3 regions of the Arthrobacter sp. SAFR-044 genome follow, and region 1 is predicted to be linked to each of the others. Evidence: riboswitches for the same ligand, from Rfam matches in the RefSeq annotation. Region 1 holds a riboswitch; each other region holds the start of a gene.
What was found. Region 1 has a riboswitch for S-adenosylmethionine ahead of metX (homoserine O-acetyltransferase MetX). Riboswitches for the same ligand answer to the same signal wherever they lie in the genome.
Positions count from the first base shown of each region.

Region 2: linked by a shared signal. The riboswitch ahead of ACR65J_RS05775 (DUF1737 domain-containing protein) and the one ahead of metX (homoserine O-acetyltransferase MetX) in region 1 are both predicted to bind S-adenosylmethionine.
Region 3: linked by a shared signal. The riboswitch ahead of ACR65J_RS13015 (aminotransferase class V-fold PLP-dependent enzyme) and the one ahead of metX (homoserine O-acetyltransferase MetX) in region 1 are both predicted to bind S-adenosylmethionine.

Region 1 covers NZ_JBPFDN010000001.1:444,599-449,557, reverse strand. The annotation lists gene ACR65J_RS01910 (MFS transporter) at 1-180, opposite strand, end outside; gene metX (homoserine O-acetyltransferase MetX) at 360-1,475, opposite strand; SAM riboswitch class IV at 1,488-1,603, opposite strand; gene ACR65J_RS01900 (bifunctional o-acetylhomoserine/o-acetylserine sulfhydrylase) at 1,706-3,028, opposite strand; SAM riboswitch class IV at 3,073-3,187, opposite strand; gene ACR65J_RS01895 (VOC family protein) at 3,349-3,987, shown strand; gene ACR65J_RS01890 (HNH endonuclease signature motif containing protein) at 4,314-4,959, shown strand, end outside.
Region 2 covers NZ_JBPFDN010000003.1:151,143-156,101, reverse strand. The annotation lists gene ACR65J_RS05785 (pyridoxamine 5'-phosphate oxidase family protein) at 1-365, shown strand, start outside; gene ACR65J_RS05780 (hypothetical protein) at 606-860, shown strand; SAM riboswitch class IV at 1,086-1,201, shown strand; gene ACR65J_RS05775 (DUF1737 domain-containing protein) at 1,215-1,490, shown strand; gene ACR65J_RS05770 (rhodanese-like domain-containing protein) at 1,487-1,897, shown strand; gene ACR65J_RS05765 (O-succinylhomoserine sulfhydrylase) at 1,898-3,106, shown strand; gene ACR65J_RS05760 (DUF1905 domain-containing protein) at 3,103-3,420, opposite strand; partial or broken gene ACR65J_RS05755 (HNH endonuclease signature motif containing protein) at 3,557-4,948, shown strand.
Region 3 covers NZ_JBPFDN010000007.1:204,278-209,236, reverse strand. The annotation lists gene ACR65J_RS13020 (class I SAM-dependent methyltransferase) at 1-162, opposite strand, end outside; gene ACR65J_RS13015 (aminotransferase class V-fold PLP-dependent enzyme) at 250-1,668, opposite strand; SAM riboswitch class IV at 1,704-1,817, opposite strand; gene hisN (histidinol-phosphatase) at 1,970-2,782, opposite strand; gene rsgA (ribosome small subunit-dependent GTPase A) at 2,827-3,942, opposite strand; gene aroA (3-phosphoshikimate 1-carboxyvinyltransferase) at 3,926-4,959, opposite strand, start outside.

The sequences.
Region 1 (4,959 bases):
CGTGCCGGCGTTGGGGAAGAAGGCCTTCCCGAACACCAAGGTGGCGGCCGATGCGTAGAGGAAGAACTCGTACCACTCCACGACGGTGCCGGCCATGGACGCCGTTACCACTTTCTTCAGGCCTGAAGCCTTGACGTCGGTTTCCTCTGTGCGCCTTGCGGCGGAGCTTTCCGTACTCATGTGAACTCCTTCGGCGTCGTCGTCGACACCACGGGGACCAGTCAATGGCAAACGGATGTGATGCACACCACGAAAGCCGGATTCGATGAGTATGGTCTGCCTGCGGCGCAACCTCAACGCCGAATAGTGCAGAAGGCATCTGCAGGAATGCACACTGCCGGGTGTTCCCGGGGCGCTGCCTAGGCCAGGAAGCTGCTCCGCAGCTGGCCGCCCAGCTGCCCAATCTCGGTCAGGAACCCGTCGTGCCCGATCGGCGCCTGGATGACATGGACATCCACGTCGCCAGGCAGGGCCTGGGCCAACTCGTGGGACTGGGACGGGAAATAGAGCCTGTCGGAGTCCACTGCGGCCACGAAGAACCGCGCCGTGGAGGTGGCCAGGGTTTCGGCCAGGGTTCCCCGTCCCCGGCTGACATCGTGGCTCATCAGCGCTTCAGTCAGGGCGATATAGCTGTTGGCGTCGAACCGCTTCACCAGCTTGTTGCCCTGGTGGTCCAGGTAGCTTTCCACCTGGTAACGGCCGCGGGAGGCCAGGACTTCCCCCTGCAGGGGGGACTCGGGCGCCTGGGGTTCCCGGCCAAAGCGGCCTTCCAGTTCCGCAGCCGACCGATAGGTGATGTGGGCGATCCGGCGGGCGAGCGCCAGCCCGTCTTCCGGACATGGACCGCCGTAGTAGTCCCCGCCGTTGAAGTTGGGGTCCTGGCGGATGGCCAGCGTCTGGGCCTGTGCGAAGGCGATCTGTTCGGCTGTGCTGGCGGCCCCGACGGAAATCACGGCGCAGCGCTGCACACGCCCGGGATAGGTCACTGCCCATTCCAGTGCGCGGGCGCCGCCCATCGACCCGCCTAGGACGGCGAACCAGCTCTTGATGCCCAACTGGTCCGCCAGCCTTGCTTCGGCGACAGTGCTGTCGCGCAGTGTGACGAGGGGGAACCTGGAGCCCCAGGGGCGGCCGTCCGGGGCCGGCGACGACGGGCCGGTGGATCCGTAGCAGCCGCCGACAATGTTGATGGACACCACGAAGAAGCGGTCCGTATCCACGGGAGCGCCGGGACCGGCCAGCTGCTCCCACCAGCCTTCTTCGTCGGTGTCGCCGCGGGTTACGTGGGTGCTGCCGGTCAGGGCGTGCTCGATCAGGATGGCGTTGCTGGCGTCCGCGTTGAGCGTCCCCCAGGTTTCGTAGGCCAGGGTGACGTCCGGGAGGTATCCCCCGGCTTCGAGTTCCAGTCCCCCGATGGAGGCGTAACGGACGATTCCGTGTTCGGGGATGGTGGTTCGGGCGACGGTAACCGTCATGGCAAGACCTCTTCTACGCGCTTGCCTGCCGTCGTCTGACCGGCAGGCCAGGTCCTCACCCGGGGCACCCCACCGCGGATGGAGGGTTGCCGGCCAGCAAGCCGGGGCTGTCACTGGCACTCATGACCTGGTTCGAGTGTACGAAACACCCCCCGCTCCAGGCCAAGAGTATGACTGGTTGTGACTTCCCGGCTTGCCGGCGGCACCGGCGGTGCCCCTGGCGTGTGGGGCTAGGAGTCAGCGCTCTTGGCTGCCCGGAATCCTGCTTCCAGGTCGGCCAGGATGTCGTCGATGTGCTCCAGGCCCACGGAAAGCCGGACCAGCCCCGGATGAACCCCGGCCACCACCTGCTGCTCCGGCGAGAGCTGGCTGTGCGTGGTCGACGCCGGGTGGATGACCAGGGAGCGGACGTCACCGATGTTGGCCACGTGGGAGTGCAGCTCCAGTGCATCAACGAAGCGCTTGCCGGCTTCCGCGCCGCCGGCCAGGTTGAAGGCCACGACGGCGCCCGTTCCCTTGGGCCCGTACTTGCGGCCACGCTCGTACCAAGGGCTGGACGGCAGCCCCGCGTAGGCGACGGATTCGACGTCGTCCCTTGCTTCCAGCCAGCGCGCCACATCCGTGGCATTCGCAACGTGGCGCTCCACCCGCAGGCTCAACGTCTCCAGGCCCTGGGAAATCAGGAAGGCGTTGAAGGGCGACACCGCCGAGCCCAGGTCGCGCAGCAACTGCACACGGGCCTTGAGGATGTATGACAGGTTGGCCCCGAGTGCGCCGCCTTCACCCAGGTCGCGTGCGTAGACAAGGCCGTTGTAGGTGGGATCCGGGGTGTTGAAGCCCGGGAACCGTTCCGGGTCCTTGCCGAAATCGAACTTGCCGGAATCGACGATGACGCCGGCAATGGCTGAACCGTGGCCGCCCAGGTACTTGGTGGCCGAGTGGATCACGATGTCCGCGCCCCACTCCAGCGGGCGGATCAGGTAGGGGGTTGACAAGGTGTTGTCCACGATCAGGGGAACCCCGGCCTGGTGGGCCACCTGCGAGATGCCTTCGATGTCCAGGACATCCTGGCGCGGGTTGGACACCACTTCACCGAAGAAGAGCTTGGTGTTGGGCTGCACGGCATCGCGCCACTGGTCCAGGTTGTCAGGGTCGTCCACGAAGGTGACCGAAATGCCGAACTTCTTCAGGGTGTGGGCGAACAGGTTGTAGGTTCCGCCGTAGAGGCTGGGGCTGGCCACGATGTGGTCCCCTGCCTCGGCAATGTTCAGGACGGCGAAGGTTTCGGCGGCCTGCCCCGAGCTCAGCAGCAGCGCTGCCAGGCCTCCTTCGAGGCTGGCAATCCGCTGCTCGACGGCGTCCTGGGTAGGGTTGCCGATGCGGGTGTAGATGGGTGCAAGTTCGGCCAGGGCAAAGCGGTTGGCGGCGCTTTCGGCGCTGGGGAACACGAATGACGTGGTCTGGTAGATGGGCAGGGCCCGGGCACCCGTGGCGCTGTCCACCTCCTGCCCTGCGTGGATCTGGCGGGTTTCGAAGGACCATCCGTTGGACATCCAAATCTCCTTTGACATGGGCCCGGCATGCTCACCGGCAGTACGGGCCGCGCTTGCTCCCGGCTGTTGCCGGAGAGCCAGGTCTTCACCCGGGGCACCCCACCGCGGATGGAGGGTTGCCGGCCAGCGGGCCGGGGCTTGGCGCTGGCACTCATGACCTGGGCCCAGTCTAGGAACCGGATGGTTGCCCTGGACAGCATTGTGACGAACATGGTCTTCATGCCGGTCCTTCTGCCTCGGGACGGGGGCGCCCCGCCCGTCAAATGCTAGTAAGGGTACCCTTAGCTGAGAGCCGGATCACAAAGTGCCAAGATGATCGCATGCGCATGGATCACGTCTCTTACGCCTGTGAACACGATGGCCTCGCGGCCACTACCGAACGTATTGCAACTGCCCTCGGCGTTGAGGCAGTGAAGGGTGGCGTACACCCCCGGTTCGGAACCCGAAATATGATCATCCCGCTCGCCGGCCACAAGTACCTGGAAGTCGTCGAGGTCCTGGACCACCCGGCGTCGGACAAGGCACCGTTCGGCCAGGCCGTGCGGGCCCGCTCCGCTGCTGGTGGCGGCTGGATGGGCTGGTGCGTCGAAGTGGACGACCTCGCCCCCTTCGAGGAACGCCTTGGCCGCGCCGCCGTGAACGGCAACCGCAAGTTCCCGGACGGCCGCGAGCTGGTCTGGAAGCAGATTGGCATCCTGGGCCTCATCGCCGATCCCCAGGTGCCGTACATGCTCAAGTGGGAGGGCGATCCCTCACTCCACCCGTCCAACGCGTACGAGAGCAACCTCAAGATGAGCTGCCTGACCATCGCCGGTTCCGCCTCCCGCGTAACCGAGTGGCTGGGCGAGCCGGTGGAGAAACCGCTTGAGGACGTTGCGGTCGAGTGGGTGGCCCCGCACGGAACACCGGGCATCCTCTCGGTCACCTTTGAAACCGCCAACGGAGCCGTCACTATCTGACCCTCCAGCCCCTTCCCTTCCGGCTTTTCCGGGAGGATCCCGGGTTGCTCCCGGGCAAGCTTCGGCCGCCATTAGGTGGTGACAACGGCGTCACCACCCAATGGCGGCGGAATTCATTTAAGTGCTATCTGCTGTTGCAAAGTGCGGTGCCGCATATTCTTCTGCGCCACACGTGCTCCTTTCGTGCCGGAAACTTGGGCCGCGAAAAGGAACCTCCGCATGGAAAACGTACGACGACGGCAGGCGGCTTCGGTGCTCGGCCCGCCCGGGCGGTCAGCGGCACAGGCGCAGCTCATAATGTCAGACCCCTGTTGGATGATTCTTCTATGGGTATAGGAGTTGAGGCGGCAAGGGCACCGGAAGGTGTTCACGCCTGCATTGCTGCCCTTGATGCGCTGCACCGTGAAGACGCATTTATAGCTGCCGGAGTGGGTGCTGGTTCCGATGTAGATGTTCTGCAGCGGCGGTATGAGATCCGGCTGGAGCGTCTGGAACTTCGGTCCCGGCTCACGGCGCAACTCGCGGCCGGACAGGCACAGGACGCCGCCGACGCCGCGGGGTTCCAGGAGGCGATGACTCCGCCGGACGCCTCCGTTCAGGACCGCACTTACGCCGAAATGTCCGTTGTGGAGGAGATCGCCGGGGTCCTGACCATCAGTTCCGCCGCAGCAGGCGCGTTGGTGGACCAGTCCCGCCGGATCTGCTCCCTGCCACACGTGTTTGAGGCACTGGCCGCGGGCGTGATGTCGTGGCAGCACGCGAAGATCATCGCAGACGAAACCGAAGGCCTCACCCCTGAGGGTGCGGCGTCACTCGTGGCGCACTTCTTCGACCCCAACGTACCCCACCCCGCCCGCGGCGCCGCTCCAGGCGAACTCATCCCCTTCCGGTTCCGGGCCAAGGTCCGTGCCTGGCGCGAACGCCACCACCCCGACTCCATCGAAAAACGCCACGCCAAAGGCTGCGCCGACC
Region 2 (4,959 bases), on a different contig from region 1:
AACATCCTGAGATCTTCCCCGTGAACTACGCTGTCCACCTGCGCAGCATCGTCTTCCGCACGGCGCCCGGATCAAAGCTTTGGGGTGCACGGATGGAACGGCCGGCGGCACTGGAGATCGACGGCTATGACCCCGCCTCGGAACAGGCATGGAGTGTGGTGGTGCGGGGCGAAACCGAGATCCTCGAGGACCAGGGCGTGAAGGATGCCGTGGACAGGCTTGGCCTGGAACCGTGGCAGCCAGGCGAAAAGGCCAACTACATCAGGCTCAACGCCAAAGCCCTCACGGGGCGACGGTTCCGGGTGAACCGGCCGGACGTCTGGAACACCCGCCTGCAGGACCGGCGCCGGGCATCCTTCGAATAGTGCCGCCCGGGCAAGCACGTTTCCCAAACACCTGGCCCGCTCCATCTTTAAGTGGGACGGTTGCCTCATATCTTGTCTCCGGGTAAAGTCTACATCGTAGACAAGTTGGTGAGAGGGCTTGGGCTTCCCCCGAAATCTGAGGGATGCGCCTACATAATCCTTTGCCACTTTGTGCAGGGCATCGAGGTTCGCCGCTGCAGCCTACCGGCGGCACCACGCACCGAGCGAAGGGACGCCATCATGGCCAATTCGCAGTTTGATCTTTTCCTCCACGAAGCCACCTACGCAGACCACGCCTCGGAATCCAGCCTCGACCGCGACCGCCTTTACGGGCTGTACACCAGCTGGTGCTTCGTCAACGAACAGCCCACGGGCAACGAGTCCAGCTTCTGGGCTGCCATGAAGCACAAGGTTTCGGTCCGGCATAACGGACTGCGCATGAAAGGACCGGCCGCCGCGGACTACATCCTCAGCAGCTACCCGCGCCTCGTTTAAGGCGCTCCGGACTTCCAGCGCCCCGGGTAACCGGCGGCAGACGATTACATGCTGTGGCACTTTTGTGCCGCAGCATTTTTCATGCCCTGAGGCGGCCTCGGGTAAGGACTTTTTGACCTGCGGCGCTGCTCGTGCCGTGTCACCGGCGGTCCGACTGGGGCTCAGTTACGGAACATGACGACGGCGGCGATGCGGCCGGGCGCGGCAGGTGTTATTTTTTTGGGGAGTAATGAGTACCGGTGCCAAGCCCTGACTTGCCGGTCGGCAACCCTCCCTTTCGCGGCGGGGTGCCTCAGGTGAATACTCGGCATATCGACCGATTCGAGCTGCAAACGTGAAAGAAGGAGATCCGTCGTGTCCGACGCACCCGCCCCTGACGAAAGACTGTCCTACCGCCTGATTACCGGCGCGGACAACCGTGAATTCTGTGAGCGGATCTCCGCTGCACTCGCCGACGGCTATGTGCTGCACGGCAGCCCGGCAGCAACCTTCAACGGCACCACCGTGATCGTGGCGCAGGCCATTGTCCTTCCGGCCGCGATCGCCTCAGCCGATGCCGCCGTGGCCACCGCGGTGGACAAGCTGGATGCCGAATTTGAAGGCGAGTTCGACGGCGAGGGCCACGCATGAGCTACGCCGGAGACCTGACGCCCCAGGAAGCATGGGCCAAGCTGGAGCAGGGTGCCGTCCTGGTGGACGTCCGCACCGAGGGCGAATGGGCCCACATCGGCATCCCGGACACCAAAGCCACGGACAACGATCCCCTCTTCATCCAGTGGACCTTCCCTGGTGGCATCCCCAACCCCGACTTCGTCAAGGACCTCAAGGAGCAGGCGCCGGAGGATCCGGGCGCGGAACTGCTGTTCCTGTGCCGGTCCGGCCAGCGGTCCATTGCCGCGGCAGCTGCAGCCACCCAGGCCGGCTTCACCGCCTACAGCGTGCTGGAGGGCTTCGAAGGCGAACCGGACCGCTACGGCGAACGCACCGTCAATGGCTGGAAGAACCGCGGCCTGCCCACCAACCTCGGAAAGAACTAAGTGACCTTAAACCCAGACGCCGCCGGCTGGAGCCCCGATACCCAGGCAGTCCGTGGAGGCCTGGACCGCAGCAACTTCCAGGAAACGTCCGAGGCCATCTTCCTGAACTCCGGATTCGTGTACGAATCCGCGGCGGCAGCCGAACGCGCGTTCACCGGCGAGGACGAGCGCTTTGTCTACTCCCGCTACGGCAACCCGTCCGTGGCCACCTTCCAGGAGCGGCTCAGGCTGCTGGAAGGCACCGAAGCATGCTTCGCGACGGCGTCGGGCATGTCTGCGGTATTCACCGCGCTGGGCGCCCTGCTGGCTGCCGGCGACCGTGTGGTGGCGGCCCGCTCGCTGTTCGGCTCGTGCTTTGTGATCCTGAACGAGATCCTGCCCCGCTGGGGTGTGGAGACGGTCTTCGTGGACGGACCGGACCTGGACCAGTGGCGCGAAGCCCTCTCCAAGCCCACCACCGCCGTCTTTTTCGAGTCCCCGTCAAACCCCATGCAGGAGATCGTGGACATCGCTGCCGTCAGTGAACTGGCGCATGCGGCCGGGGCCACCGTGGTGGCGGACAACGTCTTTGCCACTCCCCTGCTGCAGCGCTGCGGTGACCTCGGCGCCGACGTCATCGTCTACTCCGGCACCAAGCACATTGACGGGCAGGGCAGGGTGATGGGCGGCGCCATCCTGGGCACCAAGGAATTCATCGAGGGACCAGTGAAGCAGTTGATGCGGCACACCGGCCCAGCGCTTTCGGCTTTCAACGCCTGGGTGCTGACCAAGGGTCTGGAGACCATGGGCCTGCGGGTCAGCCACTCGTCGGCCACCGCGCTGCGGCTTGCCGAGTGGCTGGAGGAACAGCCGGCGGTGGGCTGGGTGAAGTATCCGCTCCTGAAGTCGCACCCGCAGTACCAGCTCGCGGCAAAGCAGATGAGCGCCGGCGGCACGGTCCTTACCTTCGAGCTTGCTTCATCCGGGGGACGCTCAGGCAAGGAAGCGGCCTTCGCGCTGCTGGACGGGCTGCGGATCATCGATATTTCCAACAACCTCGGTGATGCCAAGTCCCTGATCACGCACCCCGCCACCACTACCCACCGCGCGATGGGTCCGGAGGGGCGCGCAGCCATCGGCCTGACTGACGGCGTGGTCCGGCTCTCGGTGGGCCTCGAGGACCCGGACGACCTCATCCGCGACCTGGAACAGGCACTGAAGCAGATCTAGCTGGGTGGGGAAGAGTCCGGCTCGATGTCCAGTTGGACTTGTACGCTGTCACCGGCGCTGAGGTGTGCCTTGTCCCTGACGGCTTTCTTGACGGGCAGCAGGTACGAGGCGCTTTTACTGTCGGGGAACAGCGACGTCTGCCATACGTGGCCCTTGACTTCCGCCGTGACCTTTACAGAGCCGAACGCTTTGCGCGCTGCGGGGCTGATTTCCGCGATCTGGTCAGCAACCTCCGCGGGCAGGGTGAGGAAATGCCATCCCGCCTCACCCTGGTACAACCAGAGTTCAGCTTGAAAGGCGTACGACGGCGTCACGCGCCAGAGTATGCCACGGCCGGCTGGCGGGCGCCATGGTTTCCTGATCCAACTGCCGCCGGGCGCCAGTTGCGCCGCCACCGGAAAGGTTGAGATGGCAGGCTTGAATGTCAGTGCCTCGTTGGATGATGTTTCCATGGGAATCAGCGCAGGTGGTGAGGTGGCTATGGAGGGTGTTCATGCCTCTGTTGCTGCTCTTGATGCACTGGACCGTGAGGACTCTTTCCTGGCTGCCGGGGTGGGTGTTGGTGCTGATGTTGATGTGTTGCAGCGGCGGTACGAGCTTCGACTGGAACGGCTGGAAGTCTCGTCCCGTTTGAAGGCGCAGCTCGCCGCCGTGAAGGCACGCGATGCGGCGGAGTGCATCGGATTCCAGCAGGCCATGCTTGCCCCGGACGCGCCAGTGCATGAGCGCACCTACGCGGAAATGTCAGTGGTGGAGGAGATTGCGGGTGTTCTGACCATCAGTTCCGGCGCTGCCGGGGCGTTCGTGGAGCAGTCCCGGCGGGTATGCGCCCTGCCACTGGTGATGGACGCTTTGGCCGCCGGGGACCTGTCCTGGCAGCACGCCAAGGTCATTGCCGACGAAACCGAAGGCCTCACCCCGGACGGTGCCGCCGCTTTGGTGGCGCACTTCTTCGACCCGGCCGCGCCCAACCCGGTCCGCGGCGCAGCCCCCGGTGAGCTCGTCCCGTCACGGTTCCGCGCCAAAGTCCGCGCCTGGCGGGAACGCCACCACCCCGAGACCTTGGAGAAGCGGCATGCCAAGGGCGTCGCCGACCGGCGGATGGAATACACCCCGGACCGCGACGGCATGGCCTGGATCTCGCTCTACCTCCCCGGAGACACCGCGTGTGCCATCTGGAACCGCACCACCGCCACCGCCCGCGGCCTGCAGGGCCCCAACGAGCCCCGCACCATCACCCAGCTACGCCCCGACATCGCAGCGTCACTGCTCCTCGGCGCCCGAAGCGCCACGGCTGAAGGTGCGCCGACTGATGGTGATATCGGGAAGGTCCCCACCCCGCGGGCCGACGTCCTGGTCACGGTGCCGGTATTCTCGCTCCTCGGCCTGACGGACGAGCCAGCGGTGCTGGACGGGTTCGGCCCGATCCCGGCGTCGATGGCACGGCGGCTGGTCGCGAACGGGGCAGGCTCGTTCTACCGGGTCCTGGTCGACCCCCGCGACGGGGCACCGCTGGAGATCGGCCGGAAGAATTACCGGTTACCGGAGACCATCAAACAATGGATTCGGATGCGCGACGGGAAATGCACCTTCCCCGGCTGCACCAACCACACCCTGGACAACGACACCGACCACCTCACGCCTTGGGAACACGGCGGAACCACCGGCACCAGCAACCTCGGACAACTCTGCCCCAAGCACCACCGACTCAAACACGCACGGCCCTGGATCCCCGATAAGGCAACAGAACACGAACCGCCCGGCTGGACCTCACCCACAGGCCGCCACTACAAACCCGAACACCCCGACCCCCAACCAACCCACTGGCCACCGGGAATCCTGCCAGGGCAACG
Region 3 (4,959 bases), on a different contig from region 1:
ACCCACGTCCAGGGCGTCACGGGCTCCGGCGGGCACCAGCCACCTGGCGGACTCCGCAGGGTAGTCGGGGCGGACCCGCTGGTAGTGCCGGCCGCCGTCCTGGAAGCTCTGCCCGAGTTCCCTGCGCCGGCCGTGATCAAGCCTGGGGCCACCCCGAACCACGCGTGGCCTCCTTCTGATGCTGCCGATGTGGATGTCTTTCGAATCTACCGCACGGAAGGGATCAGCAGGGTGGGCGTGTGTCCGGGCCTAGTCGTCCGTGCAGGGGGCTGCGCCGGCAGTTCCGGGGGTGTTGGGTGCCCAGTGGGGGTAGGTGCGGAAGTCGTTGGCGGGCACCCAGCGGCCCGCGTCCACCACGTAGTCCCAGCCCAGTCCGCTGCTGCGCAGCGTCTGGATGCCGGCGAGGAGGCGTTCGGCGTCCTCCAGCCGTGAGCCCACGCCGAAACTTGCGCGGAGGGAGCCGGACGGCAGGCCCAGGCGCTTCAGCAGGGGGTGGGCGCAGAACCGTCCGTCGCGCAGGCCCACCCCGTGCTCTGCGGAGAGGTAGGCGGCTACCAGCCCTGCGTCGTAGCCCTCCACAGAGAAGTTGACCACGCCGATGGTGTCCGTTTCCGGGTTGGTGTCCTTGAAGATCTGGTGGACGGTGACGCCGTCGATGCGCTGCAGCCCCTCCACCAGGAAGGAACGGATGGCGGATTCGTGGGCGTGCCACCGGTCCTGGTCGAGTTCGGCGATGACCTGGGTGGCGCGGGCCAGGGTGGCGGCGCCGAGGACGTTCGGCGAGCCCCCCTCGTGGCGGGCCGGACCGGTGGCCCAACTGACGCCGTCGAGCCTTGCCTCCTTGACCGCCCCGCCACCGGCGAGGTGCGGGACACCGGTGTCCAGCCAGTCGGGCCGTCCCACCAGCACGCCCGCGCCGAACGGCGCATACAGCTTGTGGCCGGAAAAGGCGAGGTAGTCGACGTCGTCCGCGCTGATGTCCACCCGGCGGTGCGGCGCAAGCTGGGCCGCGTCCACCACGATCCGTGCACCGTGCTGATGGGCCAGCGCGGCCAGCGCCCGGATCGGGAGAATTTCGCCGGTGACGTTGGAGGCGCCAGTGACCGCCAGCAGGCTGACTCCGCCCTGCTCCAGTTCGGCGCGAACGGCGTCCAGGGTGCCGGTAATGGTGTCGGCCGCAACGATGCTGCGGTGCGGAACGCCCTGCCATGGCAGCAGGTTGGCGTGGTGTTCGATGTCCAGGTAGAGGACGTCGCCGTCGTGCCGGCCGTCGGTGGCGGGCAGGCAGCCGGCCAGGAGGTTCAGGGAATCCGTGGTGTTGCGGGTGAAGATGACCGAATCGTCGGGGCGTCCGCCCACGAAGTCCCGGACAATGCTGCGTGCATTTTCGTATACGGAGGTGCTGATCTGGGATGCGTAGCCGGCCCCACGGTGGACGCTCGCGTAGTAGGGCAGGATCTCGTTCAGGTAGGCGGAAACCACGGAGAGGGCCGGAGCGGAAGCGCCATAGTCAAGGTTCGCGTACCGCACATGGCCGCCGGAGATCAGCGGTGCCTGGATCTCGGCGCCGGTGACGGCAGCAAGGGGGCGGCCGGCAATGCGGTGGCGTTCTTCGGTGATACCGGCGTCGGCAATGGCAGGCTGGGGGGAGACGGTGGCAGTTGTCACAGAGACCTCACTTGAATACAGGACCCCGCATAGGGAATCCGCGCTTGCCGCATCCACTCCGGACCGGCCTGGTCGTCACCCGGGGCACCCCGCCGCGAATGGAGGGTTGCCGGCCAGCAAACCGGGGTTTTGCGCTGGCACTCGTGACCTGCCTAAAAGCGTAGGACATGGGGCGGCCAGGACTAAAGCCGCGGCAATTGTTAAGGCCTTTGTTACGCTGCATCGAATAAACGACGCCGGACACCCCCTCCTGGAGGTGTCCGGCGTCGCAATGTTCGCTGAAGTGGGGAAACTGTGGCAGTTACAGCAGATCGTCCAAATACGGGTTGAGGCGGTGCAGCACCTCTGAGTGCAGGATCGAGTTCGTGGCCAGCGCGTTTCCGCCGAAGGGTCCGTCCTCGCCTTCGAGGGAGGTGAACCGGCCGCCTGCCTCCACCACGATCGGCACCAGTGCAGCCATATCGTAGAGGTTGAGCTCCGGTTCGCAGGCGATGTCCACGGAGCCCTCGGCGACCATGCAGTACGACCAAAAATCACCGTAGGCCCGCGTCCGCCAGACGTCCTCGGTCAGGCCGAGGAACTCGTCAAGGTTCCCGCGTTCCTTCCAGCCTCCCAAGCTGGAGTAGGACAGGGAGGCGTCGGAGAGGCTGGACACATTGGAGACGCGGAGCCTGGTGGCGGCTGCGAGGGACCTGCCCATGTACGCACCCATGCCCTTCGCTGCCCACCAGCGCTTGCCGAGGGCCGGGGCGCTGACCACGCCCACCACGGGCTCGCCTTCATCCACCAGGGCAATCAGCGTGGCCCAGACCGGGACGCCGCGGACAAAGTTCTTGGTCCCGTCGATGGGATCGATGATCCAGCGCCGCGAGCCGTGGCCGGTGCTGCCGAATTCCTCGCCCAGGACGGCATCGCGGGGCCGGGAGCGGGAGAGCTGGCCGCGGATGGCTTCCTCGGCTGCCTTGTCGGCGTCGGTGACGGGCGTCAGGTCCGGCTTGGTCTCAACGTGGAGGTCCAGGGCCTTGAAGCGGCTCATGGTCTGGTCATCCACGGAGTCGGCCAGGACATGGGCCAGGCGCAGGTCATCGTTGTAGCTCGAAGCGGGTTGGATCATGGTTCCAAACTACCGTCTGCGGACGCTTCTGCCGGGAGAACGCGTCAGTTGACGGTGCCGAGCTCCTTGGTTTCCTGTGCCTCCATGCGTGGGTCCGTGCCGAGCAGCCGCCTCAGGGACGCCAGCCGTGCCGCTCCGGTGGGACCCGCGTGTCCGCCAGCCACCCAGTCATCGAGGCCGCAGTCCACTGCCGTTGCAGTGTGCTTGCAGCCCCGCTCACAGTTTTCGATGCCGGGGGAGAGGTCCGGGAAGGAGCGCAGGATCCGGTCCGGGTCCACGTGCGCCAGGCCAAAGGAACGGATGCCGGGGGTATCAATGATCCAGCTGCCCGCCGGGGCGTCCGCCAGGCGCAGGGCCAGGGCCGACGACGAGGTGTGGCGGCCACGCCCGGTGACCGCGTTCACTCCACCCGTGGCCCGCTCGGCGCCGGTCAGCGCGTTCACCATGGTGGACTTGCCCACGCCCGAGTGGCCCAGCATCACGGTGACCTTGCCGTCGAGGTGGGCGCGGAGGTCGGCCACCGCCGCGCTGTCCAGCCGCGCCGAGAGGCCGTCGTCGGACCGTGCATCGATCCCGGACGCCTTTGCATCGGCGGTCCGGCTGATGATCACCGGGAAGTCCAGGTGGGTGTAGTTGGACAGCAATTCCGCCGGGTCCTTGACGTCGGCCTTGGTGACCAGCAGGATCGGCTCGATCCCGGCGTCGTAGGCAGCCACCAGGGCGCGGTCAATGAATCCGGTGCGCGGCTCCGGGTTGGCGGCTGCCACCACAATCACGAGTTGGTCGGCGTTGGCCACCACGGCCCGCTCGACTGGGTCGGTGTCGTCGGCGCTGCGGCGCAGCAGGGTGTGGCGGTCCTGGATCTTTACCAGTCGGGCAAGCGTGTCCGGCTCCCCGGACACGTCCCCCACGAGCGAGACGAAGTCGCCGGCAACCACCGGCGAGCGGCGCAGTTCGCGGGCCCGCGCTGCGATGACAACGCGCTCGTTGTCCGAGTCTTCGCCCACCACTGCCGTGTACCGGCCGCGGTCCACCGTGATGATCCGTCCGGTGACGGCGTCATCATGGCTGGGCCTGTCCTTGGTACGGGGCCGGGAGCCCTTCTTGCTGGGGCGGATCCGGACGTCTGATTCGTCCCAGGAGTCAGTGCTCCGCGCCACTGCCGCGCCTTTCCTGCGCCGCCACGCCGGCATCCTGGGCCAGCATGTTTGCCCACAGCTGCGGAAAGTCGGGCATGGTCTTGGCGGTGGTGGCGATGTCCTCCACCTGGACGCCGTCCACCGCGAGGCCCAGGATTGCCCCGGCAGTGGCCATGCGGTGGTCGGCGTAGCTGTGGACGACGCCGGCGTGCAGCCTGGCGGGCCGGATCACCAGGCCGTCGCTGGTTTCCTCGGCGTCGCCGCCGAGCCGGTTGATTTCCGCGACCAGGGCCGCCAGCCGGTCGGTCTCATGTCCCCTGAGGTGGGCAATCCCCGTGAGTCGGGAAGGTCCAGTGGCAAGGGCGCACAGGGCCGCGACGGTAGGAGCCAGCTCACTGGTGTCAGCGAAGTCGCCGCCCGTGATTTCCGGGCCGCCGGTGACGGTCAGGACGCCGTCAGCCAGGGTGACGGTGGCTCCCATCCGGGCCAGGATGCCGCGCCAGAGGTCCCCCACCTGCTGCGTTTCCGTGGGCCAGTTGGGGATGCGGACCGTTCCCCGTGACGCCAGGGCCGCCGCCAGGAAGGGCCCGGCGTTGGAGAGGTCCTGTTCAATCCTTTGGTCGAAGGCGCGGATGGGTCCCGGTGCCACCACCCAGTGGTTGGGAACGGAGTCGTCCACGGATACACCGGCACCACGCAGGACCGACACCGTCATATTGATGTGGTCCAGGCTCGGCACCGGCTTTCCCACGTGCTCAAGGTGCAGGCCCTCGTCGAACCTCGCTCCCACCAGCAGGAGGGCGGAGACGAACTGCGAAGAGGCGCTGGCGTCGATGACCAGGTGGCCGCCCCGGACCGCGCCGGTGCCTTCCACTACGAACGGGAGCGACGACGGCGCGCTGCCGTCCTCAGCGGAAACGGCGACGCCCAAGGCTTTGAGGGCCTCGATGATGGTCCCCATGGGACGCTTCCTGGCGTGCGGGTCGCCGTCGAACACGCTGGCTCCGCTGCGGAGCGCCGCGAGGGGCGGGACGAACC